Regions from separate parts of the Serratia sp. 2723 genome, predicted to be linked through region 2. Evidence: predicted binding sites of a transcription regulator. Region 2 holds the regulator's gene; each other region holds the start of a gene.
What was found. The regulator CRP, encoded in region 2, controls carbon source genes, mostly activating them, when cyclic AMP is high. The targets are predictions, from matches to a motif close to ATGTGANNNNNNTCACAT.
Positions count from the first base shown of each region.

Region 1 (10,064 bases), on a different contig from region 2:
TGGGGTTGAGCATCCCCGCCGCGCTCTTTTTTCAGCGCCGTAGAGGCAAAGAACAGGCTGCGTAATGCGGCAGACTGTGGCGACATCGCCAGCTCACCAAAGGCGCGGGCCTCCGCTTCATAGCCGCTGGCACTACCCTGGTCCAGACCGGTGCGCACCACTTGAATAATACGCTCCGCTGCCGGGTAGTTACCGTGGGTTTTCTCCAGGGTCTTCTTACGCACGATGCTGAACAGCAGGCTTCTGCCCAACGGACCGTTCAGCAGGCGCTCCTGCCACGGTAACGCACGACGCGACTTCCAACCCTGTTTTACACGCTCAATAGCGGTCTGCAGCAAAATGGATTGCGGTACGGCCTCGTCCACCAGGCCCATACGTAGTGCCTGACGCGCGCGAACGTGTCTGCCCGTCAGCATTATATCCAACGCTTTGCTGGCACCAATCAGGCGGGGTAAGCGCTGGGTGCCACCAGAGCCAGGCAGCAAGCCCAACTGTACTTCCGGCAGGCCGAGCGCCGTTTTGTCATCCAGTGAGCAGACGCGGCTATGGCAGGCCAAAGCCAACTCCAGCCCGCCCCCAAGGCAAGCACCGTGAATGGCGGCAACCACCGGCACCGGGAACGCGGCAATCTGTGCCAGCGTGCTCTGCCCCTTCTTCGCCAGCGTTTGTGCCTCTTGGGCCGTATGGCACGCGGCAATCATGGTGATATCAGCACCGGCAATAAAGGAATCTGGCTTGCCGGACAGGATCACCAAGCCTTCCAGGGTGGCAAGCTGCTGTGCCTTGAGCAGCACGTCGTTGATCTGCTCAACAAACTCCGCCTTCAGCGTATTGACCTTCTCCCCCGGCACATCGATGGTGATCACGCCAATATTGTCCGGGCGCAAGGTCAGATGAAATGCCGAAGGCTTGGCACGCTGTTCGTGCAATGCGTTTTCGAAACTCATTTGTCCACCTCCACGATCATCGCCGCACCTAATCCCCCAGCCGCACAAGCGGTGGCCAGCCCCAGACCGCCACCGCGCCGTTTAAGCTCGTGCAGCGTCTGGGTGATCATGCGTGCGCCAGTAGCGGCAAACGGGTGACCATAGGCGATGGAGCCACCCAACACGTTGAATTTTTCCATATCCACCTCACCGATCGCCTGCTCACGCCCCAGCTTCTGTTGGGCAAACTCGGTGCTGGCGAACATTTTCAGGTTGGCCAGCGTTTGCGCCGCAAAGGCTTCGTGCATATCGATCAGGGTCAGGTCGGCCAGGGTAATACCGGCACGATCCAGCGCCAACGGGGTGGCATAGGAAGGGCCGAGCAACATATCCTCCCAGACATCAATGGCGGCAAAGGCGAAGCTGCGAAGGTAGCCTAGAGGCTCCAGGCCAAGTTCTTTCGCACGGGACTCGCTCATCATCAGCACCGCTGCCGCACCATCGGTCAGTGGCGTACTGTTGGCGGCCGTGACGGTACCGTGGCGGCGATCGAATGCCGGTTTCAAGCGAGCATAAGACTCCAGGCTGGAATCTTTACGGACGTTGTTATCTTCGGCCAGCGGGGTTTTATACGGTGGCACATAGGCGGTCATCACTTCATCGCGCAACAGCCCCTGCTGCCAGGCTTTGGCAGCCAGTTGATGCGAGCGGTGTGCCAAAGCATCCTGCTGCTCGCGAGTAATGCCGTGGGTTTTCGCCATTTGCTCGGCGGTATCCCCCATGCGCAGGCCGGTAGAGTATTCCGCTACGGCGGGCGGCACCGGTATCAGATCGCGGAACTTAAGCTTACTGAACAGCTTCAGGCGCTGTGACAGCGTGCGGGCCTTGTTGACGTCCACCAAGGTACGAGCCAGCGCCTTGCTAACGCCAATCGGCAGCACGGAGGAAGAATCCGCCCCACCGGCAATGCCGATACGGATACTGCCGGCCATGATACTTTCCGCCACGTTGGCAATCGCCTGGAAGCTGGTGGCACAGGCACGTGAAACGCTATAGGCATCGGTGTGCACGCTCATGCCGGTGCCAAGCACAATTTCCCGCGCAATGTTCGGCGCTTCAGGCATTTGCACCACCTGGCCAAATACCAGTTGCTCAATCAGGGCGGGATCGATGCCGCTACGCGCCAGCAGCTCGCTCACCGCAGTCTTGCCAAGATCGACCGCAGGTATACCGTGATAAGCGGTAGCCTGCTTGGCGAAAGGGGTACGCAGCCCTTGAACAATGGCGATACGGTCGCCGAGACGGGTAACCAGCGGCAATGCCTTACTCATAAACGCTCCTGAAGAGTAGCCGTCAACACAACGGACAAAAAGAGGTCTGACCTGATGAGATCATTGTTAACTAAATGTTTACATTTGGCAAACCGGCAGAAGTGAAAACTGAGAGCGGGAGCAACTTTCTGGTAGGGGGTAAAGCGGTGCGGATACCAGCAGGGGCGCATATTACGCCCCTACGGGATCGGGTCAGGATTAACGCAGGCCGAGCTGGAAGATCATGGTTTCTGCCTGGCAGGAGAAGGTGAAATCCACATCCAGTTGCACGCCGCCGTCAACCGGTTTAATGCTACTGCTGATGTCACAAGGATCGGACTCCACGCCGCGCGCCTTTTCAGTCAGTGCTGCCAGGGTTTGCTCTGCATCTTGCTGATTGGCAAACACTCGGCTGTAGGAAGCGGTGCAATCGGTGTTATCCATCACGGTTCCGACATCGACACAGCAGCAGGCCGCAGTTTCCTGAGCGTTACATTTATTGATTGCATCTGACATAGTTGAAATCTCCTCACGGGCCGCGGTTAAGCTCGCCCAAATAGCCATTTATGATCTGGCGCAAATAAACAAAATTCTGTGCTTATTTTACTCCTCGGGCTTGCCAATCACTAGCCTTACTTTTTGTAAGCATTTTAAGTGACGGAAATCACATAACTAAATCGCCCTGCGGTAAAAAAATATAAGAGTTTTGTTATGTACCGGTCATTTTTTGTTACGTAGATCTCTTTTCTGATATCAACTTGGAAATAATTCAAAAACAAAGTTGCAACATCTTAACAGGTCGGACCTATAATTCAGCCACTGGTCTGATTTGTCAGATTGATAACGGACCCTACAATCGCGCGCTCCATGTTACTTTGTGTAACATTGTTTAAATAATAAACACATAAAATGAGGTTTTGGTCATGAGCCAGAAAAACCTATTCACTAAATCAGCTCTCGCAGCTGCAGTGGCAATTATTTCTTCGAACGTGTATGCCGCAGGATTCCAGCTGAACGAGTTTTCGGCAGTTGGTTTAGGGCGAGCCTATTCTGGCGAAGGCGCAGTGGCGGATACCGCAGCCTCGGCAAGTCGTAACCCGGCGACCATGATGATGTTTGACCGCCCCTCGTTCTCCACAGGTGTGGTATTTATCGATCCTGATGTAGACATCTCAGGCACCTCCCCTTCAGGCCAGAGCCTGGACGCGAAGAATATCGCGCCAACCGCCTGGGTACCGGATCTGCACTATATCCAACCACTGAACGAACAGTGGGCTATCGGTGGCTCCGTAACCAGCAACTATGGCCTGGCTACCGAATTTAATGACAGCTACACCGCTGGCCCTTACGCCGGGAAAACCGACCTCACCACCATTAACCTGAACCTCAGCGCTGCTTACCGTTTGAATAAACATTTCAGCTTCGGTTTAGGTTTTGACGCGGTCAACGCTGATGCCAAACTTGAGCGTTATGCCGGTGAAAGTGGTAAACGCTTGGGGCTTCCAGCCGATACACAAATTTCCAAGCTGGATGGAAACGAGTGGGGCTACGGCTGGAATGCCGGTATTCTGTACGAAGTGGATGAGAACAACCGCTACGGTTTTACTTATCGCTCAAAAGTGAAAATCAAGTTCGATGGCGATTATAGCAGCCAACTGCCTTCGGCCCTGAACCCAATGCAGCCCATTACAGGTTTACCATGGGGTACTAACGGCAACACGATCCCAGGCTCTCTGGATCTCAACTTGCCAGAAATGTGGGAAATCTCAGGGTATAACAAAGTGGCGCCTCAGTGGGCTGTCCACTACAGCATGACTTATACCAGTTGGAGCCAGTTCCAGGAGTTGAGAGCGACGGGCAACAATGGTCAAGAGCTGTTCCAGAAGCATGAAGGCTTCCGTGATGCTTACCGTATCGCGTTAGGTACCACTTACTTCTACGACGATAACTGGACCTTCCGTGGCGGTATCGCCTTCGATGACAGCCCGGTACCGGCACAAAATCGTTCCATCTCGATCCCGGATCAGGACCGTACATGGTTGAGCGCCGGGGCGAGCTACGCCTTCAACAAAGATGCCTCCGTTGACGTCGGTATTTCGTATATGCATGGTCAACGAGTGACGATTAATGAAGGCCCATACACCTTCCGCTCCGAAGGTAAAGCCTGGTTGTACGGTGCTGGCTTCAACTACCGTTTCTAATCTGTCTTCCTAAACAGAGACGTAAAAACGGCGGGATTATCCCGCCGTTTGTTTTTCTGTTAATCCCCTGACCAGCCGTAACTCAGGACAAGCTTACTGTCGTAATGCTGTGCTCATCGGACGGTATACAGGACTCCACTTTTTGTTCCGCTATTTCTTCCTGCACCCGTGGAGCTTCAGGCTGAACCGCTGGGGCTTCGGGCTGTGCCTGCGGTAAAGCCGCGGTCAACGCCTGCAATGAACCGCCGCTGATACCGATTTCCTGTAGCAGGGAGTCGATAACCGGGGCGTGCGTGCGATAGGCGAGAGCGGCAGACATCGCCTGCTCGGCCAGGTTGCCACCACCGACCGAAGCCGCCGTAGCACCTGCGGCACCGCCAGAACGGTTCAACCCATCAACCTGCAGGATCTTGATGCCGTCGATGGCCTTCATCGGCTCAACGGACTTCTCAATGATCGCTGGCAGTGCTTGCAACAGCGCCAGTTTGAACTTCAGGCTGGTCTGATCGCTGGAAAGCATGTTGACCGCTTCGTTCAAGGCACGCTGGGTTTCCGCCTCTGCCAAGCCTTTCTTACGCGCGGCTTCGGCCAGTTCGATGATGGCAGCGGCCTGCAGTTCAGCGGCCTCTTTCTCCGCACGGGCTTTCAGCGTCAGTTGCATCGCTTCGGTTTCCGCCCCTTGACGGGCTTCGATCAGGGCGACCTGTTTGGCACGATCGGCTTCGGCGGTTTGGCGCGTGGTTTCCACGTTTTGCTCCGCTTTCACCGCTTCGGTCAACGCGTCATTGGCACGCGCCTGGGCCTGGGACTGCTGCTCAGACTTGGCAGCAATGGCGATGGCCTTATCCTGTTCGGCGATTTCCGTCACTTTTTTCTGCTCGATGGCGGCCATTTCGGTGACTTTGCTCTGCTCAATCTCTTTGACGCGGATTTCACGGTCCGCCTCTACCTTACGGGTACGTACCGCCTGCTCGCGCTCGATTTCCGACTCCTGGATCTGGCGATCGGCGGAAATGCGGCTCTGTTCGGCCTCGCGGCGGCGTTCTGCTTCGAAGGTGGCGATCCGTGAGCTTTGCTCGGCGCTGCGGGTTTTGACCTGCTGCTCCTGCTCAAGCGACATGAAGGCTTCCTGCTGCTCGATCTCCAGCTTGCGCGCCATGGCATCGCGGTTTTTTTCGCGTACCGCGACCTCCACATCCTGCTCTACTTCGTTACGTTCGCGGCGACGGCGTTCGGTTTCCTGCGTCAGCTTGGTCAGACCTTCAGCATCAAAGGCGTTGTTAGGATCGAAATACTCTTTCGAGGTCTGGTTAAAGTTGGTCAGCGATACGCTTTCCAGTTCCAGACCGTTTTTCGCCAGATCCTCAGATACCGTGCTCTGCACACCCTGCACGAAATTTTCGCGCGTATCTTGCAGGTCTTGCATGGTCATCTGCGCTGCGGTGGAACGTAAGGCATCGACAAACTTGTCTTCCACCAGTTGGCGCAGATCTTCCGGTGACAGCGTACGCTGGCCCAAGGTCTGCGCTGCGGTGGAGATCCCTTCAATGGTCGGTTGCACTCGGACGAAAAATGCCACCACCACGTCCACGCGCATTCTGTCCTTGGTGATCAGGCTGTCGTGCATGGCACGGCTGACTTCCAGCTTCAGGGTCTTCATGTTGATTTCAACAATCTCATGAAACACCGGCAGGGAGATGGCACCACCGCTCAGCACCACCTTGAGCCCGCCCAGACCGGTACGTACCAGCGACTGTTCCGCCGAAGCGCGGCGATACAGTCGTGAAAAAATCAGTCCGATAATCAGCAGGACAACAAAGATGCCACCCGCAATCGACCCCCAAAACGTAAGACCATCACTAATTATCACTAGGGTTACCTCTCCATAAGCATTATCAGAATAATTCCGTTAAACACCTTGTTCACAGCAGGTCCGGCCAAGGGTTGGCAGTGCCGCTGAAGCGGGACCCGGAAATGCGGGCCGTCACCAGCACCTTGGCTCCACGCACAAAGGCGACGTCCTCCTCATCCGGCTCGATCAAAATGTAATGGGTACGCCCATGCTCGTCAGTCAACCTGGCTTCTGCCGGGGTGCCCGCCGTGGCCGTGGCACCGGTCATAATTGCCATGCGGCCGACAAAGCTGTCTGTGGAAACGGCGCTGCTTTCGTCACGTGGCAAGTAGCGAGCAATGCCGCGGCCACACCAGCGCACGCTGAATACGGCGACGATAAGGGCGACGATCACTGCCAGCCACACCGGTAGCTCACCGACTGCCAACCATTGCAGTACCAGGCCACTCAGTGAAAAACCGCCGAGAAACAGCACGATGATGACCAGCAGCGGCAAGCGCCCGATATGCAGCCAGCTCAGAGCATGGGCGAAAACGTTCTCACCCAGGGTAATATCCGGATGGGAGTCTATAGCCGCGTCGAAATGGCTGGAAAGGGAAGCACCGAGAAACACCGCCAGCGTTTCCAGCACGCCGATAAACAACAGCAGGAGCAGAGCGATCAAGAAAGGGGCATTGCCTGAAGAAAGTAGGTCCATATTGGCGTTCTCCGTGCGCATCACAGCGAAAATATCGCGACAGCAGAAAACCGGCAGGAAAGAGGGTACAAAACGCGGTAAAAGGTGACGTGCTGCAATCCGCTATAAACGATCCTTGTTCCACACAAGCCGGTTCCCAAGCCACGGGCTCTGCCTTCCATGTCACCAGCGGCAGTCGCCTGGCGCAGATTTTAGCATTTACTGTCCCGGCATCCCAGAAAATCCTTGGTAAAAATGATTATCATTTGCATAAAAAAAGGATCCCTAGACTTCCGGGATCCTTCTTCAAACGGTATTCACTTCGGGATAGGTTGAAAAAACCTCATCCTTAGTTGGCGGAGTCGATCTCGTCCAGATCGCCCTGGATCGCCTTGGCATTCGGGTTTTCCTGCGGCTTGAGCACCCCGCCCTGCGCCAGGAAATCATGGCGTTGGAAGTAGGCGTCACGCATCATCGCATAAGGATCGGAAGAGTTGCGCAGCAATCCATCGGAATCGAGCAGTTGAGCACGGGTTTCGACCCCTTCCACTACCCATTTACCCGCCGACATCCAAAAAGTGAGATAGCTCAGCACCGGATAAACGCTATCTGCCCAGTCACCACCATCTTCACGGATAGTGAAGCTGCCGTAGACCGGTAAGTGGACATACGGGCCATAACCTACGCCGTAGCTCCCCAAGGTACCACCGAAGCGGCGTGGTTCTTCACGCGCCAGCTTCGGGTTGGCCATACCGGCCACGTCGATCAACCCGCCCATCCCCAACAGGGTGTTGAGGAAGAAACGGTTGAAGTGCTTCATACCCTGATAAGGGTTGCCACGCAGAAATTCGTTCACCATGCTGGCTGGCTCTTCCAGGTTGGAAGTGAAGTTGCTCAAGCCATTACGCGCAGGCATCGGGACGTAATCGCGCCATGCCACCGCGACCGGGCGCAGCACGTAGGGATCCATCACGTTATAGTTGAAGTTAAACATCGCCCGGTTAAACCCTTCAAGAGGGTCGGAACGCCCTTGCGGATCGTCACCAGGCGAGCTGGCACAGCCTACCAATAACACCGTGGCGATTGCCAGCCCAGTCAGGCGAAAATTCATATGTTTCTCCATGAAAACCCTTGGATTCTTTTTATCAGGGAACCTGTTTATCTATCTGAACGCTGACCTGTTCCTTGCCGCTAAAGGCTTGCAGCGTACTATCGCCAAACCAGTCGCCCGCCCGTGGCGTTGCCAGACCATCCTGTGACAGCCTGACATGCACCTTCACCTTCTGCTGAGCCGAAAGCAGACGCTCAGGCATCATGGCGTTGCTGTCATCCAATGTGAATGATAGCGGGAAACGACTAAGTGGCAATTGCTTCACCGCTACCGGCACCGGGTTGGTCCCATCGGTAACCGAAACGATCAGCGTTCCTTGTTGTGGTAATGCTTTTGCCGCCTCTGGCGACAGCGTGACATTGACGGAGAGTTTAACAGTTTCTGCGCCCACCTGAACTTTTGCTTGCTCAATACTGCGCTTTATCACTGCTACACGCTGGTCGTCGGCTGGCAACAGTTTCAACATCACCTGCCAGGCACCGATCGCCTGCTGGTAATCGCCCTGCTCAAAGGAGTTGAACGCCAGCAGGCTTAGTACGCGCACGTTGGTGTGATCTTCTGCCACCATGGTACGCAACATTGCTGTCGCCTGCTTGTTGTCTTCCGGATCGCCAGAACGCGTCAGCACCTCAGCATAGCCCAGGCGCACTTCCATATTACTCGGATCCAGGCTGTAAGCATGAGCAAAAGCCTGGGTAGCGGTGGTGGCATTATTCAACGCCATCCCGACACGGCCAAGCATCATCCAGTCGTTCAGGTTCCTGTCATCGTCCTGCAACGAGGTGCGTAGGCCCAAGCCAAGACGGGCGATCTCTTCCATGCTCAGCGGTTGGGCACGTTCATTGGCCACCCGCGCACGCAGCTCCGGCATCTGGGATTCTACCTGATGCCAGGCCATAACCTGAGCCAAACCGCCGGTTTTCAGATAAAAGCCAACCGACACTACCACCAGCACCATCACGCCAGGCACCAAAGCCCAACGATTGATGGGCCGTGCAGGCTGAGGCTGCTCATCCGGTTGCCCAGGGATATCGTTCAGCAGGTTCTGTTGCAGTTCTTTGACCAGTTCAGGGCGTTCCGCAACCACCCCTTGATCTTCATCTTGTGCCAGCTCGTCAAGGCGATCCTGGTAGAACGCCTTGTTGAGCGTATCGCGGCTGGCCGCCGTACTTTCTTTGCCTTGGCGCATAACGGGCACGACCAGCAACGCGCTCGCACCGACCAACAGCACTATAATTATCAGCCAAAAAGCCATTAGGGTTTCTTCCTGTCAGTCTCTTTCAACAACGCCGCCAGACGCTGCTGCTCCTGCTCGGAGAATTCCTCGTTGACTGCGCCCGCCCGACGTTGACGGGTACGCAGTATCACCACCGCCCCGCCAATCAGCACAAACAGCAGCGGCCCGACCCACAAGATCAAGGTTGCTGGCGTCACCGGGGGTTCATAGGTCACAAAATTGCCGTAGCGCGCCACCATATAGTCGATGACCTGCTGCTTGTCTTGCCCCTGCATCATCAGCTCATATACCTTGGTGCGCATATCCGCCGCGATGATGGCGTTGGAATCGGCGATGCTGTTGTTCTGGCATTTAGGGCAGCGCAGCTGTTCGGTCAACTCGCGGTATTGCTGTTCCTGCTCCACCGAATTGAATTTGTAGGTATCGATGGCCGCAGCAGCACTCCAGCTTAGCAATGCCACCAGCAGTAAGGTTATCAGCCTCATGCGTCGCCCCCATATTGACGATACAGCGGTAACACTTCCTGCTGCCAGACACGCTCGTTCATGTCCCCGGCGTGGCGGTAGCGGATAATGCCTTCACCGTCGATCAGGAAGGTCTCTGGTGCGCCATACACGCCAAGATCCAGCCCCAACATACCGTCGCCGTCGTACAGGCTCAGCGCATAAGGGTTACCCAACTGATTGAGCCACACCACCGCCTTCTGGCGATCGTCTTTATAGTTTAGGCCCACGACACGGATGCCCTTGGC
Region 1 covers NZ_JBNDIN010000014.1:54,661-64,724, reverse strand. Annotated here, with positions in the region: gene fadJ (fatty acid oxidation complex subunit alpha FadJ) at 1-947, opposite strand, end outside; gene fadI (acetyl-CoA C-acyltransferase FadI) at 944-2,257, opposite strand; gene ABIE29_RS19060 (YfcZ/YiiS family protein) at 2,456-2,752, opposite strand; gene fadL (long-chain fatty acid transporter FadL) at 3,160-4,437, shown strand; gene ABIE29_RS19050 (flotillin family protein) at 4,520-6,307, opposite strand; gene ABIE29_RS19045 (OB-fold-containig protein) at 6,360-6,986, opposite strand; gene mlaA (phospholipid-binding lipoprotein MlaA) at 7,315-8,076, opposite strand; gene ccmI (c-type cytochrome biogenesis protein CcmI) at 8,111-9,331, opposite strand; gene ABIE29_RS19030 (cytochrome c-type biogenesis protein) at 9,331-9,798, opposite strand; gene ABIE29_RS19025 (DsbE family thiol:disulfide interchange protein) at 9,795-10,064, opposite strand, start outside.
Region 1: ABIE29_RS19060 (YfcZ/YiiS family protein) is a predicted target of CRP. The motif match lies at 2,889-2,906, and genes of this name have one in related genera.

Region 2 (10,064 bases):
GCAGAGCTGAAGGCAAACTATCACGGCAAAGCGCGTGATTTCCTCACCGCCGCCGCCGCACGTGGCTTGATGATCCTCAACGCCGGGCCAAACGTGATCCGTTTTGCGCCTTCTCTGGTGGTTGAGCTGAAGGATATCGATGAAGGTATGGCGCTGTTTGAGCAGGCCGTGCAGGATGTGATTAAGGCTTAAGTCATTCGTCGGGGCCGAACTTCAGCATCGGCCCCGGCAACCTCAGCTTTCCCGCAGTTTGCGCTTCAGCCAGATCCCATGATGTGGGCGCTGGCGCCACGCCAGTGACGAAATGGTATGCATCACGGTCAGGTGAGAAAGGATCCGCCGCAGGTGGCGTTCCATCTCGGTTACCGGCATGTCCGGGTGCAGGTCCGGTGGCTGCATGATGCTGTTACTGGTACTCGGGCCGTCATATTCCAAGCGCTGCTGGCAGCTCTGCAAAGCTATCTCAGAGGTTTGCAGATACTCCTGAGCCAGTTTTGGCGTCAGCATATAGTGCTCGCGCGCCAGAATGGTCATCGCATTCAGGTGTTCAACGATAAACTGGTTATGGGTGATCCACAGCCGCATATCTGCCAGATAATTCGATTCAAACCCCGGTTCCTGCATTGCCTGATTGAGCGAGGTAAACAGGGCGTTATGCGCCTGATTGACCTGCATACGCGTGTAGGCCAGTTCGCTGGGGTCCGGCTCCTGTTCTTCAAGCAATAAGCGTAATGCCGTCTGATCGTGCTCCAGCGCCTGATGGGCGTTTTTACGTAGCAGGCCACTCTGCCACTGCGGCCATAGCCAGATCGTGCCGCCAAACACCAATACGCAGCCGATAAGGGTATCGATCAGGCGGGGGACCAGGAAATGGGTGCCATTCAGCGCCAGGAGCTGCAAGGTGTAGACGGCGGTCACGGTGAAGCCCATCACCGCCAGCCCGTAGTTTTTCCGCAGGATCAGATAGGCTGCCAGGGTGATCGCCAACATGATGCTCAGCGTCACGTTCTCCGGCATCTGCAGTTGCAACAGCCCGGCGGCAATCACCAACCCGGCCAACGTGCCGAGGGCACGGTGCTGGATCCTCACCCGCGTAGCGTTATAGCCGTTTTGGCTGACCAGCATGATGGTCAGCAAGATCCAATAGGGTTTTGGCAGGTTGAACAACATGCCCAGGCTGCTGCCTGCCGCCAGAATGACCCCCAGCCTGGTGGCGTTGCGCAGGGCGTTGGATTTGAATGACAGATAGCTCACCACCGCGGGCCAGAACGGCAGCCGTGACTGATTGGCCATCAGATTGCGGCGGTAAAGCGGGTGCTGGGTGCGCAGCAGGCGTGCGATGCGGCTGAAGTGGTAATAGCAGAACTGGCCAACCGGATTATCTGCGTGTTGTGAGGCCACTTTTTCCAGCGCCGCCAGCTCATTCTTCATACTGAAACGCGCAGAGTGTCGATGATAGAGAATATCGTCGGCCACCACCCGCAGGCGCGTGGCGATCACCTGGGCGTTGCGGCGGATAATCGCTTCGGCCTGGCTTTGCTCCACCAGCTTTTGCACTTCTTCCGGCAGATGCAGGCTGACGGTGATGTGCTCTTGCAAATCGAGCGCCACCTGAAACGTGCGTTGCAGGCGCTTCTGCTCCAGGTTATCGGCATGGGGCAGGAAGTTAAGCTGTTGGTATAGCAGACTGATCAGATCCATCACTTGCTGTTGGCGTTGCAACAGCGGCGGCAGGGCCGTTTCAGGAACGGTGTGCTGCGTCAGTAATGAGTATTTGGCTTCAAAATAGTCCGCCAACTGCATATACAGCTGGCTTAAGGATTCGCGCATCGGCTGCTCTTTCCACAGCTTGAACCAGGCCCAGGTAAACAGCCCGTACCAGGCGGTGCCAACGATATACAGCAAAGGGGCATACCAGATTGGTACGGTGCCTACCATGCTGAGGGAAAAGATGGCGGCAACCAGTGCGGCTGGCAGCAGGCGTGCATGTAGTGGGCTGATCTCACCGCTGACGCCGAGTAACAGCGCCATTGCCAACATCAGCAAGGGTAACGGCAGGTCCCACAGCAGGGCTTGTTGCAGCAGAAAGCTGCTGAGTGCGAATAGAGAGCCACCTACGATCAGGCGTTTGAAAAAGCGTTTGTGTGGCGTATCCAGCCCGGCAATGTTGCAGCAGGCGGGCACCAACGAGAACAGCATGCCGAGTTGCAGGTTGCCAATCAGCAAACCAAACGCCACCGGCAGGCACAACACCAGCGTTTGCCGCAGTGCGTAGTTGACTTCCGGGTGGTAGATCAGACGGCGCCACATGGTTGGCTATTCAGCAGGCAAAGAAACGGCGCATTGCTGCACCGTTTCCCTGGGGATTAACGCGTACCGTACACGACAATGGTTTTGCCGTGTGCGGAGATCAGGTTTTGATCTTCGAGCATTTTCAAAATACGACCGACGGTTTCACGTGAGCAACCGACGATTTGGCCAATTTCCTGGCGGGTGATCTTGATCTGCATGCCGTCTGGGTGAGTCATGGCATCAGGTTGTTTTGCCAGGTTCAGCAAGGTCTGTGCAATGCGACCAGTAACGTCAAGGAAGGCGAGGTTACCCACTTTCTCTGAGGTGACTTGCAGGCGGTTAGCCATCTGTGCGGACAGGCGCATCAGGATATCCGGGTTTACCTGGATCAACTGGCGGAATTTCTTGTAGGAAATTTCAGCCACTTCACAGGCGGTTTTGGCCCGTACCCAGGCGCTACGCTCCTGGCCTTCTTCAAATAATCCAAGCTCGCCGATGAAATCCCCCTGGTTAAGGTAGGACAGGATCATCTCTTTGCCTTCTTCATCTTTAATCAGCACCGCGACGGAGCCTTTGACGATGTAGTAAAGCGTTTCGGCCTTTTCACCTTGGTGAATCAGCGTACTCTTTGATGGATATTTGTGGATATGGCAATGAGACAGGAACCATTCGAGAGTCGGGTCTGTTTGCGGTTTGCCGAGAACCATTCGCTGTTATCCTCTGTTGTTATCGCTGCCTTGTATCACAGGGGTCAGAGTTCCCTGTAAAACGTGCTTATAGCCTGGTGTTTTAATTGTGGCTATCAACAGGTTTTGAGGCGTGTTATAGAAATACGCTTGTGCTCTAGCATATTAACTTGCGGGGAGTGCTGCAAGCTACATTCTGTTAACATACCAATATAGGGGCCTTTCCTTGGACGTATCCCTGAAATCGGTGACCTGGAAAGAGTTATTGCGGCTCTGTTTGTAGCACAGAGTGAGGCGGGTGTCTTGTGTTGTCTCGCTTCAGCATGATTAGCATCAGGTTACGTTGCCAGAATGTATGCGAAAGCGTACCCTGTTTTTAAGAAATTAACCGGAGTGTGTAACATGCAGGCAAGAGTTAAGTGGGTAGAAGGGCTGACATTCCTGGGTGAGTCTGCGTCCGGCCACCAGGTTTTGATGGATGGCAACGCGGGCGATAAAGCGCCAAGCCCGATGGAAATGGTGTTGATGTCCGTCGGCGGCTGTAGCGCCATTGATGTGGTGTCGATCCTGCAAAAAGGGCGTAACGATGTGCGTGACTGTGAGGTAAAACTGACCTCTGAGCGCCGTGAAGAAGCGCCACGTCTGTTTACCCATATCAACCTGCATTTTATTGTCACCGGCAAAGGGCTGACCGATAAGACTGTAGAGCGCGCGGTGGATCTTTCCGCCGAGAAATACTGCTCCGTCTCCTTGATGTTGGGTAAAGCCGCCAGCATCAGCCACAGCTTCGAAATCCGCGAAGTGGCGTGATCCTCCTACCAAGGGTAGCGCAGGCAGTGGGCTCGCAATAAATCAAGAAATCGCCGTGCCGTCACGGTTAGCGGCGATTTTTGTGAATACAGTACGCAATATTGAGCCTGTGGTAGCGTGTCGATAGGCAATGTTACCAGCCGATGCTGCAAATGGAACGGTGCGCTCATCGCCCGCGCCACGATAGTCAAATAATCCGCCTCCAACACCATATTCAAGCCGCAGGTCACTGAATCCGAGCGAATGGGCGATCGGCTCAATTGCTGATAGAAAGTGCCCAACACCGCGCGCAGCTGCTGGTAATAGCCCATATCGGTTTCCGGCAATAACCATTTGGCGTCACGTAGTTCATCCAGGCAGTTTGCCTGAGCCAGCGGGTGCCCCTGGCGCGCAATAATGCCAAAAGAAGCGTTGAACAGCGGTTCTCGTACCAGATCCTCCAGCGGCAACTCCGGGCTGACGGTACCTACGGCAAAATCCAGGCGGCCTTCGCGCAGTGCTGGTAGCAGGGTAGAAAGCTGCGCCTCACGGATCAGCAGATTGGTTTGCGGAAACGGCTGTTTGAAGGCTTCGACCAGTTCGGGTAATACCGTGAGTGCCAGTAGCGAAGAGCAGCCGATGGCGACGTTACCTTGCGAATGTTGATTCAACTGCTGGATCTCATCGGCAGCGCGCTGCAATTCCTCCAGGATCAACTGCATCCGCAGGGCGAAGGCGCGGCCGGTTTCGGTCAGCGTCATTCCCTGGCTGCTGCGAATGATCAACTGGGTTTCCAGGGTCTGTTCCAGTTCACGGATGGTACGACTCACCGCCGGTTGAGACTGCTCCAGCGCGCGCGCGGCCCCGCGAATACTGCCGCTGCGGATCACCTGCTGGAAGACTTTCAACTGCTGTAACTTCGGTAAATAGCGCATTCCCTACCCTATCAATAAAAAGCATCACCCCTTACAAAATTGTATCTTATGCCGCTCGGTAAAAGGCGATAATTTCAGCGTGTTATTGTAAGTGACTGTTATTAAAAATATAAAGTGACTTGGATCACATTATTAAATTACGCCTGCCAAGCTGGTAGGCAGCCTGGGTGATAACTTAAAGGAATATCAGTGTTGAAAAATCGTTCGCTAATGATTTTTTTGCTGTTTGTGGGCTATGTCGTGGTGTACATCGATAAAACCGTGATGGGTTTTGCGTTGTTACCTATCGAACGCGAGTTCAATCTACAGCCGGAACAACTGGGCTACATTACCGGGATGTTTTTCCTGGCGTATTCCCTGTTCCAGATACCAGCGGGATGGCTCAATGACCGCTTTGGTTTTAAGAAAGTGCTGTGCAGTTCGTTACTGCTGCTGGGGGGATTTGCCCTGTGCTTCGGCATTCTGGGGTTCGGCCTGGGCCTGCTGGTGACGTTCCGCTTCCTGTCCGGTATTGGCCACTCCGGCTATCCGTGTTCCTGCGCCAAGGCGGTAGTGGCGAATTTCCCACTGGAACAGCGCACCTTCGCGCAGTCCATTCTGCTGTCCTCCGCCGGGTTGGCGATGACCGTCGGGCCGCTGGTCGCAGTCTATTGCCTGGATCACATCGGCTGGCGTGGGTCGTTCTCTGCGCTAGGTCTGCTGGCATTCGTGATTGCCGCCTGCATCTTGTGGCTGGTTCCCAATCCGCCACAGGCGGCACCCGCCAAAGCTGGGGCAGCCGCAGCCAACTATAAGGCCCTGCTGAAAAACCCAATCGTGTTGCTGCTGTTTGTGGCGATCTTCTGTATCAACATCCCATCGTACGGCCTGATGGCCTGGCTGCCGAAATTCCTGGTACAGCAGCGGGGAATGCCAATTGACGTTTCCAGCATGGTGGTAGCCGCCGGTGGTCTGGGGATCTGGATCTCCTCACTCGGTACCGGCTGGCTGGTCGGGCGCTACCTGCAAGGGCGTGAGCCGTGGGTGATCTTCTTCAGTTCTCTGCTCAGCGCCTTGTGCATCTGGCTGGTGTTTACCAGCGAATCAGCTCTGACGGCCAGCCTGTTCTTGTTCCTGGGTTATATCTTCCTGATGGCCTCGTTCGTTACCGTGTTTACCCTGCCGATGAAGCGCTTGCCTACGGAAGTGATGGGTGCAGCAATGGGGCTGATTAACACCGGAGGAACCTTGGGTGGCTTTGTGGCCCCTATCGCCATCGGGTATCTGATCACCATCAGCCACAACTACATGACGACGTTTATCTTTTTGGCACTGGCTATGGTGGTTTCCGGGCTGGTGATCCTGCCATTGGCGGGCAAAGCACGCCAACCAGCACTGAATTAAGGAGTATGAACATGAACATTGAACAGCTGATTGCCGGCGTGGAACAACAGGTATTGCAGTGGCGCCGCCACCTGCATGCCAATCCGGAGTTGTCATTCCAGGAAGCGCAGACGGCAGATTACATTGCCGGGCAGTTGGCCAGCCTTGGCCCGTTGAAGATCTCACGTCCTACACCAAATAGCGTAGTGGCCGAATTGCAGGGCGCAGCGCCGGGGCCGTGCTATGCATTGCGCGCCGATATCGACGCTTTGCCTATCCAGGAGGAAAGCGACGAACCTTTCTGCTCTACCCGGCCAGGGGTGATGCATGCCTGCGGCCATGATGCCCACAGCGCGATGTTGCTGGGAGCGGCCAGCGTGCTTTGCCAGTTGCAGGCGCAGTTGCAAGGCTCAGTGCGCTTTATCTTCCAGCATGCCGAAGAAGTGCCGCCGGGCGGAGCCCAACAGCTAGTGGATTTAGGGGTTCTGGATGGCGTGAAGATGATCTTCGGCCTGCATGTCATGCCCAACTTCCCGACCGGTGAGGTGGGGATGAAGCAGGGCGTGTTCAGTGGCTCCAGCGATAACTTCGACATTGTGCTGCAAGGTAAGGGGGGGCATGGCTCAATGCCGCATCTGTGTATCGATCCGGTGCCGATTGGTGCGGAGATCGTTAGCGCTTTGCAGCAGATCGTGGCACGTAAGCTGGATCCGTTAAATGCACCGGTGTTGACGGTGGCGACCTTCCAGGCGGGTGACAGCTATAACGTCATCCCAGACAGCGCCCGGTTGGCGGGAACGCTACGCACTCATAATCAAGAAGTACGTGAGCGGGTGCCGTTGTTGGTTGAGCAAACCGTCGCTGGGATCAGCCAGGCACACGGTGCCAGCTACAAGATTGACTGGACGCGTGGCTATACCATCGGCAATAACCACCCTGATGCCTGCGCCATTGCGCGCGAGGTGGTGGCCGAAGCCGTGGGGCCACAGGCGCTGCGGGAATTGACCTCCGCGATGTTTGGCAGCGAGGATTTCTCCTCCTATCAGGAGAAAGTGCCGGGGTGCTTCCTGTTTATCGGCAGCGGTAACGAGGCGATCGGTGCCACCTACGGCGTGCATAATCCCCGTTTTAAACTGGACGAGGCGGCGATGCAGATTGGGGTGAAACTGCACGTCGGTTTTATCCGCCATCTGTTGATGCGTTAACAACGGTGGGCGCGGTGATTGGCCGCGCCCGATAATTTACTCGATCTTCTTACCTTCCATCAGCCGCTGCACCAGCGGTGCCATGATCAGTTCCATTGCCAGCCCCATCTTGCCACCCGGCACTACCAGCGTATTGATATGCGAGATAAACGATCCTTGCAGCATTGCCAGCAGGTAAGGGAAATCGATCTGATCCAGCCCACGGAAGTGGATCACCACCAAGCTTTCATCCAGCGAGGGGATCGCCTTGGCGGCGAACGGGTTGGAGGTATCCACCGTCGGGACGCGTTGGAAGTTGATATGGGTGCGCGAGAACTGTGGCGTGATGTAGCTGATGTAATCCTCCATCGAACGGACCACCGAGTCCATCACCGCTTCACGGGAATGGCCACGCTCGCCGGTATCGCGGATCAGCTTCTGGATCCACTCCAGGTTGACGATCGGCACCACGCCGACCAGCAGATCGACATGTTTGGCTACGTCGATCTGATCGGCCACTACGCCGCCGTGCAGCCCTTCGTAGAACAGGACATCCGTCGGGGCGGGCAGTGGCTCCCAAGGCGTGAAGGTGCCCGGTACCTGATTGTAAGGCACTGCCTCGTCGTAGGTATGCAGATATTTGCGTGAGCGGCCGGTGCCATTCTTGCCGTATTGGATAAAGCTCTGCTCCAACAGGCCAAAGTCGTTGGCTTCCGGACCGAAGTAGCTGATATGGCGGCCCATATCGCGTGCTTTACGGATTGCCGCATCCATTTCAGGCCGGGTGTAACGGTGGAAGCTGTCGCCTTCCAACTGGGCGGCGCGCAGGTTTAGCTGCTGAAAAATTTTGCGGAATGCCAGGCTGGTGGTGGTAGTGCCGGCTCCGCTGGAACCGGTCACCGCGATAACGGGATGTTTGGCAGACATGGTCGAGGGTCACTCCGTATTAAATGCGCAGGCTCAGAATGAGATTTTTAGTATGGCTGATGCCCTTTCGCCCAAGGCGAAATTGTGCGCGTTGGTTTGCAATACTGCATTGTTACCTGATTTTTTCCCTCAGTCATAGCATGCAATAAGACTAAATTTCCTCCTGCCCAGCGCGGATCTGCCCGCGAGGCATGATGTTGACGGTTTCATGCAGCTCTGACCACACCAGCACCACTTCGCCGCTTTTCAACTGGCGGCGCACGTCGTCGACCTTCTGTTCCAGCGAACGTTCGTGCTCGCCGTAGTCGGTCCCTTCGCGTAATACAAAGGATTCGATCAGGCTGTTGAGAGTCTCTTGTTCAATTTCTTGCCAGGGAATAATCACTTGGTGGGTTCCAAAAAAGGAGAAAGCCAGGCTGGGATACGTTGCTCCAGCCACATTTGCGGTTTTTTCAAGGTGCCGCCGACAAAGCCGACGTGGCCACCGCACTCCGTCAGTTGATATTCGATATTAGGCGGCAGGTTGGCGAGGTCGGGGATCACCGCATCGGTCATAAACGGATCGTCTTTAGCGTGAATGATCAGCAACGGCGTGGTGATCTGCGGCAACAGCGGTAGGGCGCTGCAACGGCGATAATAATCGACCGCGTCGCTGAAGCCGTGAATGCGTGAAGTGATCGCATCATCAAACTCGCGAATGCGCCGCAGCTTGTTCAGTTGCGACAGATCCAAGGGTAAGGTGCCTGGGTAGTGTAGCAGCTTGCGGGTGGCATTCTGCTTGAGTTGGCCCAGCAGATAGCGCTGATAAACGCGTGAGAACCCTTGTTCCATACGGATCGAGCAAGGTTCCAGCATCAGCGGGGCGGAAACGACCACGGCCGCCTGTAGCAGGCTGTTATTGCCCTGTTGGGCCAGATAATAGGCCAGCATATTGCCGCCAAGGGAAATCCCTACCGCCGCCGTTGGCACTGCGCCAAAGCTGTCACGCAGCCAGCGCAGGAAGAAGCGGGCATCTTCCGTTTCGCCAGAATGGTAGATGCGTTGCTTGCGGTTGGGCACGCCGCTGCAACCACGGAAATGCATCACCACGCCTAACCAGCCTTGCTCACGCCAGGCATTGAGCAGCCCATGGGCGTAAGGGCTGTAGAAATTGCCCTCTAATCCATGGAACAGCACCACGCGAGGTTTATCTCGGGCTAACTGGGGATCTTCACTCCAGGCCAGATCGACGAAATCGCCATCCGGCAACTCCAGCCGCTGCCAATGGGGTTGCAGCAGCACGCGGCGGCGCACCAGCCGTGGCAGCAGGGTTTGCAGGTGTGGATTACTGGCCCCGGTCAGGGGGCGAAAGGATTCATACATAATGAATAAAATTCTTGTTGGCGGCTATTGTGTGATCCGAACCGCACTGTTAGCTTCAAACACATGTATTAGCAATCATACTGCAAAAAAGTCATTTGGGTGAGGAGCACCCGCTTCATGGAACTGAGTTTATTTCTTTCGATGCTAGGCTTCCTGTGGGTGGCCGCGATCACCCCTGGCCCCAATAATATGTTGCTTACCACCTCAGGCGCCAATTTCGGCTTTATGCGTTCATTATGGCTGATGATCGGCATTATGCTGGGTATGCAGAGTATTCTGGTGCTGGTGGCATTTGGCGTTGGTGGGTTGATCCTGATTTATCCTTCCTTGCACCTGATCTTGAAAATTCTTGGCAGCCTCTATCTGTTGTGGCTGGCGTGGAAAGTGGCGACGGCAGCCTACGAAAAGCTGGAAACCGACGCGCCGCCACCGAAGCCTGTACGTCTGTATCAAGGCTGGCTGTTGCAATTCCTCAACCCCAAGGCCTGGCTGATGGCGCTGGGGGCGGTGGCGAGCTTTAGCCTGGC
Region 2 covers NZ_JBNDIN010000010.1:132,055-142,118, forward strand. Annotated here, with positions in the region: gene argD (bifunctional acetylornithine/succinyldiaminopimelate transaminase) at 1-192, shown strand, start outside; gene ABIE29_RS16030 (YccS/YhfK family putative transporter) at 235-2,310, opposite strand; gene crp (cAMP-activated global transcriptional regulator CRP) at 2,367-2,999, opposite strand; gene ABIE29_RS16040 (OsmC family protein) at 3,381-3,788, shown strand; gene ABIE29_RS16045 (LysR substrate-binding domain-containing protein) at 3,794-4,702, opposite strand; gene ABIE29_RS16050 (MFS transporter) at 4,892-6,085, shown strand; gene ABIE29_RS16055 (amidohydrolase) at 6,091-7,269, shown strand; gene ABIE29_RS16060 (phosphoribulokinase) at 7,306-8,175, opposite strand; gene ABIE29_RS16065 (YheU family protein) at 8,327-8,560, opposite strand; gene ABIE29_RS16070 (hydrolase) at 8,557-9,537, opposite strand; gene ABIE29_RS16075 (LysE family translocator) at 9,655-10,064, shown strand, end outside.

Region 3 (10,064 bases), on a different contig from region 2:
GTGATGGCACCGCTGGGTGCAGCTCTGCTGGGAATGCACGTGGGTAAACAGATCAATTGGCAGTTGCCAAACGGCGAAGAAGCCCGCATTGAAGTGCTGGAATTGCTGTATCAACCTGAGGCTGCGGGCGAGTATCACCGCTAAGTCAGGTTTCCGGGCGGCCATTCAGCCGCCCTGTTTATCAAGGCTACATTGATTGCCTTAGTACGCTTAACGAAATTTCTTGTGATTGGCATCGCGGGTTTGCTTGAAGCCCTGCGCCACTTTACGCGCGTCCTCCAGTTTGCCCTGATTCGCCAGCGCCATTGACTGATCGATCTGCCCGATCAGCGTCGCCAACCCTTGACGAAATTCCTTCATCTCCGGGCTGTCCGGCGCTTTGCTTTCCAACTTCGGCGGAGTGCCTTTCTGGGCATCCGTAGCCGCAGCGCGCATATTCTGCAGGCTCTGCTTGAAGGTGTCGGTAGAATCGGTGTTTAGTACGGTTTTGTAATTGGCGGCCAAGGTATCCATATCATCGTCCAGATCGGCCGCCATCGCCCATGAACTGGCTCCCAGCAGCGTCAGTGCCGCCAACACTTTCAATGTCTTCTTCATGCTCACCTTCCAGTTATTGTTTTAGTTAACCCGTTATAAACATAAGCATGGAACGGTAAAACCGATACCTGATATTTGTAAGGAAGGTTGAAGCGGGGAGTTGGGAGGAGCATATCAGCCCTCACCCTCTACCAAAGGGAGAGGGAACCAATCGAGTTCGTTGATTGCTCTGCGTAATACCTTGCTTTCTTTGTTCTTACTCCCGACTTTCCGAAGCAGTACGGACCAACCACGTACTCTGGACAGCTCCCTCTCCCTATGGGAGAGGGTTGGAGTGAGGGGGGATTACTGCCCTGCGATCTTCATTTCCGGCAGCAACACGGAACCGCACTGGATATTGCTACGTAGCTCGATATCGCTGCCGATGCTGACGATATTGCGCAACATATCCTTCAGGTTGCCGGCAATGGTGATCTCGCTGACCGGATACTGGATCTCACCGTTTTCTACCCAGAAGCCCGAAGCCCCGCGTGAATAATCGCCGGTAATACCGCTGACACCCTGCCCCATCAGTTCGGTGACCACCAGACCGGTGCCCAACTGTTTGAGCATGCCCGCAAAATCATCACCCTGACCGGCAATGCGCCAGTTATGGATCCCGCCCGCGTGGCCGGTGCTATGCAGCCCCAGTTTACGCGCCGCGTAGCTGGTCAGCAGCCAGGTTTCCAGCACGCCGTCTTTGACGATGTCGCGGCGCTGGGTACGTACGCCTTCACTGTCGAACGGCGTGGACGCCAGCCCTTTCAGCAAGTGCGGATGCTCTTCAATGGTCATCCACTCCGGCAGGATCTGTTTACCCAACGAATCGAGCAGGAAAGTAGACTTGCGATAGACGCTGCTGCCGCTGATAGCGCCAACCAGGTGACCAAACAGACCGGTTGCCACTTCTGAAGCGAACAGCACCGGCGCTTTCATGGTTGACAGCTTGCGTGGGGAGAGGCGTGCCAGCGTGCGGCGGGCGCATTCCTGGCCGACCCACTCAGGGCTGGCCATATCATTCATCGCCCGGCCAATGGTGTAGGCGTAATCCCGCTCCATATCGCCATCATGCTCGGCGATCACACAGCTGGAGAGCGAGTGGCGGCTGGAGCAGTAGCTTTGCAGCATACCGTGGCTGTTGCCGAAGACCTTGATACCGTAATGGCTGTTGAAGCTGCCGCCCTCGGTATTGGTAATACGCTTGTCAGCCGCCAGCGAAGCCTGCTCGGCACGGGCTGCCAACTCGATACCGCGTTCGGCATCCAGCTCGGTGGGGTGAAACAGGTCCAGATCCGGCGCGTCAAACGCCAGCAGATCTTTTTCCGCCGGGCCAGCATGAGGATCTGGTGAAGTGTAACGAGCGATATCCAGCGCCGCCTGCACGGTGCGGGCAATGGCATCCGGATTAAGATCGGTGGAAGAGGCGCTGCCTTTGCGGTTCTGATAATAGACGGTAATGCCTAACGCACCGTCGCTGTTGAATTCGACGTTCTCCACTTCGCCAAAGCGAGTGCTGACGCTGATACCGGTGGTTTTGCTCACGGCAACTTCTGCCGCATCGGAACCGGCGCGCGCCAGCTCCAGCGCCTGTGAAACGGCGTGTTCCAGCGCTTTGCGCTGCTCTGCAACTTGGGTGACTACTTTCATCGATCGGCCATACTTAATCAGAAAATCGTTGAGAAAAGTGCCGTGTCGGCATGGTTTTGCGCGCAATAACGCGCCAAAATAATTTCAGGCTGCGCCCGCTGGCCACAGCCCGATGTACTTTTGAGTCTAACAGGAACTGCGCGGAATTTCGCATAAAGCCGGCAACCTGTTAGGATTAGCCTCTTTTTAACGGAGCCTACCATGAACAAACAGCCTGAAGACTGGCTCGACGAAGTCCCGGAGAACGAAAACGAGGACGATGACGAGATTATCTGGGTCAGTAAAAGTGAAATCAAACGTGATGCCGAAGCGCTGAAAGACCTGGGAACCGAACTGGTTGAACTGGGTAAAAACGCGTTGGAGCGCATCCCGCTGGATGAAGATCTGCGTGCCGCCATCGAACTGGCGCAGAAGATCAAGAAAGAAGGTCGCCGCCGCCAGATCCAACTGATCGGCAAAATGCTGCGTGCTCGCGATGTCGAACCGATCCAGACCGCGCTCGACAAGCTGAAGAACCGCCATAACCAACAGGTTTCGCTGTTCCACAAGCTGGAAGCACTGCGCGATCGCCTGGTAGCCGAAGGTGATGACGCGATCCCATCCGTGCTGGATCTGTATCCAGAGGCCGATCGCCAGCAACTGCGCGCCCTGATACGTAACGCGCAGAAAGAGCAGGCCGCTAACAAGCCGCCAAAATCATTCCGCCAAATCTTCCAGTACTTGCGAGACCTGGCCGAGGCACAGCAGTGATCGTCAGCGGCATCGCAGCGGGATGGACCCCGTTCATCCCCGCTGATGCATCGCTGCGCTGCTGCTCGTTTCACGGATATTGAACCGCAGGTTGCCCTCCAGCTCTTCCTCCGCTTCTTCAAACAACAGAATAATGGCACCAAAGCGGCGTTTGCTGCGGGCGTTGAGATTGAGAAATTCAATCTCGACCGGCAGGCTGATGTCGCCGGTCACGACATCCCACAACGCGTCCAGGTTGGCGCCAAATTCTTCCCCCAGTGCAAACCGCTCGGCAAAGTGGCGATAGAACGTCGGTAAGTCCGCTATCTGGTTAAAATCGAACTCTATTTTCCCCATCGGCTCACTCCATCCGTATGAAGTTCTTATAATGGTCGCGCGTGACATAAATCAGACCGTCACTGGAATACAACAGCCGATCGGCACCGCGTCGGCCACATTGGTAGTTGATATCCGCTTCGCGCCATACCCGGTTGTTGGCGGTAGGTAACTGCCCTTCACGGTTGGAAAAACGGTCGCCACCAATGGCCTTGCCCGGCAATACCTTGCACAGATTACCGTCGCGCGCATCCCAACCCTGCTCACGTGCCTGTTTTTTGGTGATGTAGTAGTCCGGCAGACGCTGGTGCTGTTGCACATAACTGACCACCCGCTGCTGCTGCGTCAGTTGTTCAATGCTCTCTGCCGCAGGGGTTACAACGTTGGTAATAGCCCGATCGCCATCCCCATGCAGCGCACTGAAACCCGCCACCACCAAAGCAATCAACATCGCAATAAGCGTACGTTTATTCATACCGTCCCTGCATATATAGCAAAAATTAATGAATCAAAGATGACCAAGATGTAACCATTTCACTGCCAAAAGGCCTGACGCCCGAGCAAAAGCCGCAATTGATACGGAATTATTATGGGTAGTAAGGCCCTCCTGCCTACATTTTAGCCCCCGTAGCCGGGGGACGTAAACCATGCAGTATAGCCTTTGGCAGGAAGGTGAAGATATCAATCAATCAGCGCGTGACGGTAGCGATGCAGCATATCGGCCAGGCGTTTTACCGGCCCGGTGACGCTAAGCGGAGCGAGGTTATCCACCAGCTTTTGTTGATATTCATTCATCTCTTTGAGTAACCGGTCGTAGTAGTAAGCCCGCTTCACATCGTTCTTGGCGGTGACTACGTGATCGGCGGTGCTGCGGATCTGCTTGTGGAACACCGAAAGCTCTTCCCGAGCGGGGATCTCGGTCATCTGCATCCGCTGGTGGGCAATAATCAGGTTGAGTGCCAGCCGGTACTTGGCAATGTCGTTCGGGAACATCATCAGCAACTGGTTCAGGCGCTGATAGAGCGCGGGCAGATGGTTTTCCTTACGGCGCGCCGCCTTGGTGGTCAACGCAGAAACGGCGCTGCTGACCAACTGATTCATCAACGTGCGGCCGGTACGTTCACGTGAGGTATCACGGATCAGGAACAGCACGATCATCGCCACAAAGCAGCCGATAATCTGGCCGATGGCGCTGTCGATAAACGAGGAGACATGGAAACTCATCGGGTTACTCAGCACGATGATGTTAATCGTACTCGCCAAGGTGCCCAGCGATCCTAGGCGTCGTTTCTGCACTTCGATACCGATGATAAAAGACATGATGCCCAGGCTCAGGCACAGCAAAAACATGCTTTGCTGGGTTTCCGGCAGAATAAACATATAAAACAGCGCACCAAGCGGCAACGCCACCAGCACGCCCAACAGGAAGTCGAGCGCCATCATTTTTGGATTTGGCGTACGCATCGCCAATGCGGTCACAATGGCGATCATCACCATACAGCCGCTGCCAGACGTCCAGCCGGTCCACAGCCAGAACAGGCAGCCAATTGAGGTCGCCGCCCAGGATCGCAGCCCGTTAATCATCGCATGGTGGCCTTCCGCCGACGGCCTTTTCACCACCACTTCCCCGGCCAGTATCTCGTTTTCTACCGCATTGATGCCGCTGTTGGTATGCACGCCCTTTGCTACCAGCAGATAGCGCGTCGCCGCGCCAACCCAGCCGGTAACCGTTGGCAGAAGTTCATCGCTACGGTTGATTGCCAACACCTGGCGCACCAGCTTCAGGCGCTTATGCACCTCCTGCGCGGTTTCCGCCGGGACCATCAGCAGTTCGCGGATATTTTCCTTCACCGCATCCGGATGATTAAGCAAAATCAGATAGGTTTCGCAGGCCTGGGTGATCAGCGTCAGCGAAAGCGTATGTAACGCATGCAAGCGGCTGTTAACCCGCTGCCAACGCGACGATTCCAGCATCAGGTTGCTGCGCATCCCGTTGATGGCGGTGGTGCTTTTTACCAGATCGCTCCAGGCGCGGTCGATGTCCTCTTTCCCGGCATCGCTGATACACATCTGCATCAGTTTGTACTGCCCCACCAGCAACTGATCCACCGCACGATCGATGTCCTGTTTGATCGAGCGTGGGGAAAACAGCAGATCGGCCAGTACCGCACTGAGAATACCGAGCACGATCTCGCTACAGCGCTCTACGGCGAACTGTGGTGCGGCCAGCAGCGAGGTGGTAGTGGTAGCGGAAGTGACGATGATAATCAGCGCCGTGTAACCCGCCAGACCCCAGGCGTAGGAGTTTTCGACCTTCACCAGCGAGGAGATCCAGGTACAGACCCCCAACCAGGCGCAGCAAAGCATCAGCATCACCACCGGCGCTCGCGCACAGGTCACGATAATCAGCAAACCGACAAAACAGCCGATAAAGGTGCCGATAATACGCAGCCAGCCACGATAGCGGATCGCGCCAGAGAAAGGTTCCCCCCCGGCGGCAAAGGCGGGGCCGGCAGCCACAATGGCAGCCGTCAGTACCGACCAGCGCGGGGTTTCCAGATTGAGGTGAAATCCGACAAACAGGGCGAAGACAATCGCAAAGCTGAGCTTGCAGGCAAACCGCAGCCGCAGAAAGGTTGGGCTGTTCATTAGCCGAACTCACGCAACCGATGCATCAGCCGGATAAACGGCGAGCCGCTGTCGACGTTACGATCGTTCTTACCGGTAATGACCACGGTCGCGGTGGTGCCTGCCGGGTAAGAGTGTTGCTGATCTTTCTCATCCAACAGGATTTTCACCGGCACGCGCTGTGCCAGACGCACCCACTCCAGGTTGCTGTCGATCGACGCCAGCCCCTTGCTGTTTGGGGTACTGCTGCTGTTATTCACCGCCGCAGCCAGGCTATCGACGGTGCCGTGCAGGATGCGGTTGCTGCCCAACGGGGTGATCTCGGCACGATCACCTTTTTCCAACCCTTCAAGCTTGGTTTCCTCCAGATAGGCGATGATATAGAAGCTGTTTTTCTTCACCAACGCCACCGCCGTAGAGCCACGGGTAATAAATTCCCCCGTGTGGACGTTCAGGTTGGTGACCCAACCGTCTGCTGGCGCACGCACCGTGGTCCGTTCCAGATCCAGCTGCGCCAGATCGCGCACGGCGATCGCCTTGGCCAACTGATGCTGCACGGTTTGCAGCACGTTATTGGATTGGTCGATCTCTTCTTGTGACATCGCCTGGATCCCCAAGCGCACTCGGCGGCCCGCTTCACGCTTCTTCTCGGCCGCCAGCGTCTGATAATAGGCCACATCGGCGTTGGCTTCGGCCAGTGCCTGTTGGTAACGTGGCTGGTCGATCACCATCAGGATCTGGCCCTGTTTCACCAGTTGGTTGTCGGCGATCGGCACGTCGGTCAGCAAACCGCTGACATCTGGAGCAATCGCCACCACGTCGGCGGTGAATTTGGCATCACGCGTCCACGGTGATTGAGTGTAAAACGCCCAGGCTTTGAACACGGCGATGGCCGCCAACAGGACCAGCAGCAAGGTGATGGCGATGCGGAGTATTTTTAATGACAGAGTTTTCACAGCAGCCTCAAACGAAAAGACACGAAATCAGGTAAAACAAACAGCAATACAGCGCGGTATTGAACAACGCCGGATGCCAGACAAAATCGTAAATCCCGGTCGGCTGCAACAGGCGGCGTATGACGAAGAACAGGGCCAACGACGCTAACAGCTCAAAAAATACCGGCGGGAACGACAGTCCAAAAATGACCATAACCGGAAGCAAACTCATCACTTTATCCTTAATTGTTTACTACACCGGGGGTTTTCCCTGCTGATTTCACATTCCATTTACATTCTAGCGCACGGACGCCAAACGTTACGATCTGGTAGTGGACCAGGTCAAAAACCTGAAAAAGGGTTAAGCTAACAGCAGGCTTCCGCGAGAGGGAATGTATGGATAACCGGAGGGATCGTGCGACCACGGCAGTATACCGCGACATAGCTGACCACGCTCAAGCGTTCAGAAGATCTTTACACCCGACGCGTTATATTAGCCTGCTTACTATCAACTCATCTATAATCTGTGATCTAAATCACTTTTAAGCCAGAGTGAACAATGGAAAGACTAAAACGGATGTCCGTGTTTGCCAAAGTCGTTGAATGTGGGTCATTTACCGCGGCGGCACGCCAGCTCGACATGAGCGTTTCATCCATCAGCCAGACAGTGTCCAAACTGGAAAATGATCTACAGGTGAAGCTGCTTAACCGCAGCACGCGCAGTATCGGCCTGACCGAAGCCGGTAAAATCTACTATCAAGGCTGTCGCCGCATGCTGCAGGAAGCCGCCGAGGTCCATGAGCAGCTTTATGCGCTGAACAATACGCCCATCGGCACGCTGCGTATCGGCAGTTCCTCCACCATGGCGCAAAACGTCCTGGCGACCATGACCGCCGACATGCTGCAAGAATACCCTGGCTTGACGGTTAATCTGGTCACCGGCATTCCCGCCCCGGATCTGATTGCCGATGGCCTGGACGTGGTGATCCGCACTGGCGAACTGCAGGACTCCAGCCTGTTTTCCAAACGCCTGGGCTCGATGCCGATGGTGGTCTGCGCCGCCAAAAGCTACCTGACTCAACATGGCACACCGCAAAAACCGGCGGATATGGTGAATTTTTCCTGGTTGGAATACAGCGTACGGCCCGACAGTGAGTTTGAACTGATGGCTCCCGAAGGCATCAGCACGCGCATTTCCCCACAGGGGCGCTTCGTGACCAACGATTCACAAACCATGATCCGTTGGCTCAAGGCCGGGGCCGGGATTGCCTATGCGCCACTGATGTGGGTAATCGAAGAGATCAAACGCGGCGAGATTGAGATCCTGTTCAAGCGCTACCATTCAGAACCCCGCCCGGTTTACGCACTGTACACCGAGAAGGACAAGCTGCCGCTCAAGGTACAGGTGTGTATCAATTACCTGACGGAGTACTTTAAACGCGTGGCGGAAGTGTATCAGGGCTATCGCTGAGGCTCCCCTTTTACCCCTGGGGGGTCATCCAGGGGGATCGCTCTCATATATAGCGTTTAAAGCTATAAAACCCGTTACTCATTTTATTCAGGTTAATTATCGAAAGCATTTGCTTTCAGATGATGTTGATTCTCTGCTGGTGACTCTGCTGTATTTTTTCTCACTTCCCGATCGGTTATGCGGAAATCTCCGCCATAGTTAAAGGTATTAAACCGTCGTGACAATTATTTTAAGCATATCCTGCCAATTTGACAGAAATGCCCATTCTGCCGCTGTTTTCTGGTGCTTGCTTCCGCCCCGGTGGGTGTGATTTATTGATGATTGGCGCTGTATCGCCAAATTACCATTACCGCCATAAATAATAAAAACTCGGCTTCATTATTCATTATAGGAATCACCATGGAAAAGATCTCACGTACGCACGTGGTATATGCCATGTCGCGCGATAACGCCCCTGTGGCTACCGTTGCCAGCGGCAGCGACGTTTGTTTTGAAACCTGTGACTGCTTCGAAGATCAAATCGCCTCCGAACTGGCCGCCTTCACCGAACTGGACTGGAGCCGTATCAACCCGGCTACCGGGCCGGTTTACGTGCAGGATGCGAACCCCGGCGATGTGTTACGGGTAGAAATTAAACGTATTACCCCAACCAGCCATCAGGCAGTGATGGTCACCGCTCCGGGCCTGGGCGTCATTGGCGATGAGCTGCAACAGCCACAGATCCGCACCGTGCCGCTGGAAGACGGCTTCGCACTGTTGCCTGGCGGCGTTCGCTGGCCGTTAAAGCCGATGATCGGCGTAATTGGCGTCGCCCCAGCCGAAGAGCCGGTCTCCTGCGGTACACCAGATGCCCACGGCGGCAACATGGACTGCAAAATCATCACCGAAGGCTGCACGCTGTGGCTGCCGGTTAACGTTCCCGGCGCGCTGTTTGCGCTCGGCGATCTGCATGCCGCGATGGGCGATGGTGAAGTCTCGGTATGCGGGCTGGAAATTCCCGGCGAAGTGGTGGTGAACCTGACGGTAGTTAAAAACCGCGCGCTGCCAACCCCGATGATGAGCACCACCGATACGCTCTATACCCTGGCATCCGCCAAAACGCTGGACGAAGCTGCCGAATTGGCAACGCGCAATATGGCGCACTTCGTGGCGGACTATAGCCGGGTCTCGCTGGCCGACGCCATCAACCTGCTGAGCATCACCGGCGATCTGCAAATCTGTCAGGTGGTCGATCCGCTGAAAACCTGCCGTTTCGCGCTGCCGCGCAGCGTTGCCAAGCAGTTAAACATCCAGCTGGATTAGGGGTAGCGCCATGTCTGTAGAACAATTTGGTTATAAACAGGAACTGCACCGCACCCTCACCCTGAAAGATCTGGTGATTTACGGCATGATCTTTATGGTGCCGATTGCGCCGTTTGGCGTGTTTGGCTACGTCTGGGAAGGCTCACAGGGCATGGTGGCGCTGGCCTATCTGATCGGCATGGTAGCGATGTTCTTCACCGCCATGAGTTACTGGTCGATGTCCCGCGCTTTCCCGGTTTCCGGCTCGGTCTATGCATACGCCCAGCGCGGCATCCATGAAACCGTCGGCTTTTTTGCCGGCTGGTTGATCCTGCTCGATTACATCCTGGTACCTTCGTTGCTGTATATCGTCAGCGCGGCGGCGCTCGGACCGATCCTGCCAGAAGTACCCGCTTGGGTGTGGATCGTGACCTTTATCGTGATCAACAGCGCGATCAACC
Region 3 covers NZ_JBNDIN010000018.1:6,516-16,579, forward strand. Annotated here, with positions in the region: gene rnk (nucleoside diphosphate kinase regulator) at 1-144, shown strand, start outside; gene cybC (cytochrome b562) at 211-597, opposite strand; gene pmbA (metalloprotease PmbA) at 883-2,223, opposite strand; gene yjgA (ribosome biogenesis factor YjgA) at 2,425-2,973, shown strand; gene ABIE29_RS21110 (barstar family protein) at 3,007-3,309, opposite strand; gene ABIE29_RS21115 (ribonuclease) at 3,314-3,763, opposite strand; gene aaeB (p-hydroxybenzoic acid efflux pump subunit AaeB) at 3,970-5,937, opposite strand; gene aaeA (p-hydroxybenzoic acid efflux pump subunit AaeA) at 5,937-6,872, opposite strand; gene aaeX (p-hydroxybenzoic acid efflux pump operon protein AaeX) at 6,880-7,083, opposite strand; gene aaeR (HTH-type transcriptional activator AaeR) at 7,411-8,322, shown strand; gene ABIE29_RS21140 (acetamidase/formamidase family protein) at 8,722-9,624, shown strand; gene ABIE29_RS21145 (APC family permease) at 9,635-10,064, shown strand, end outside.
Region 3: aaeR (HTH-type transcriptional activator AaeR) is a predicted target of CRP. The motif match lies at 7,376-7,393, and genes of this name have one in related genera.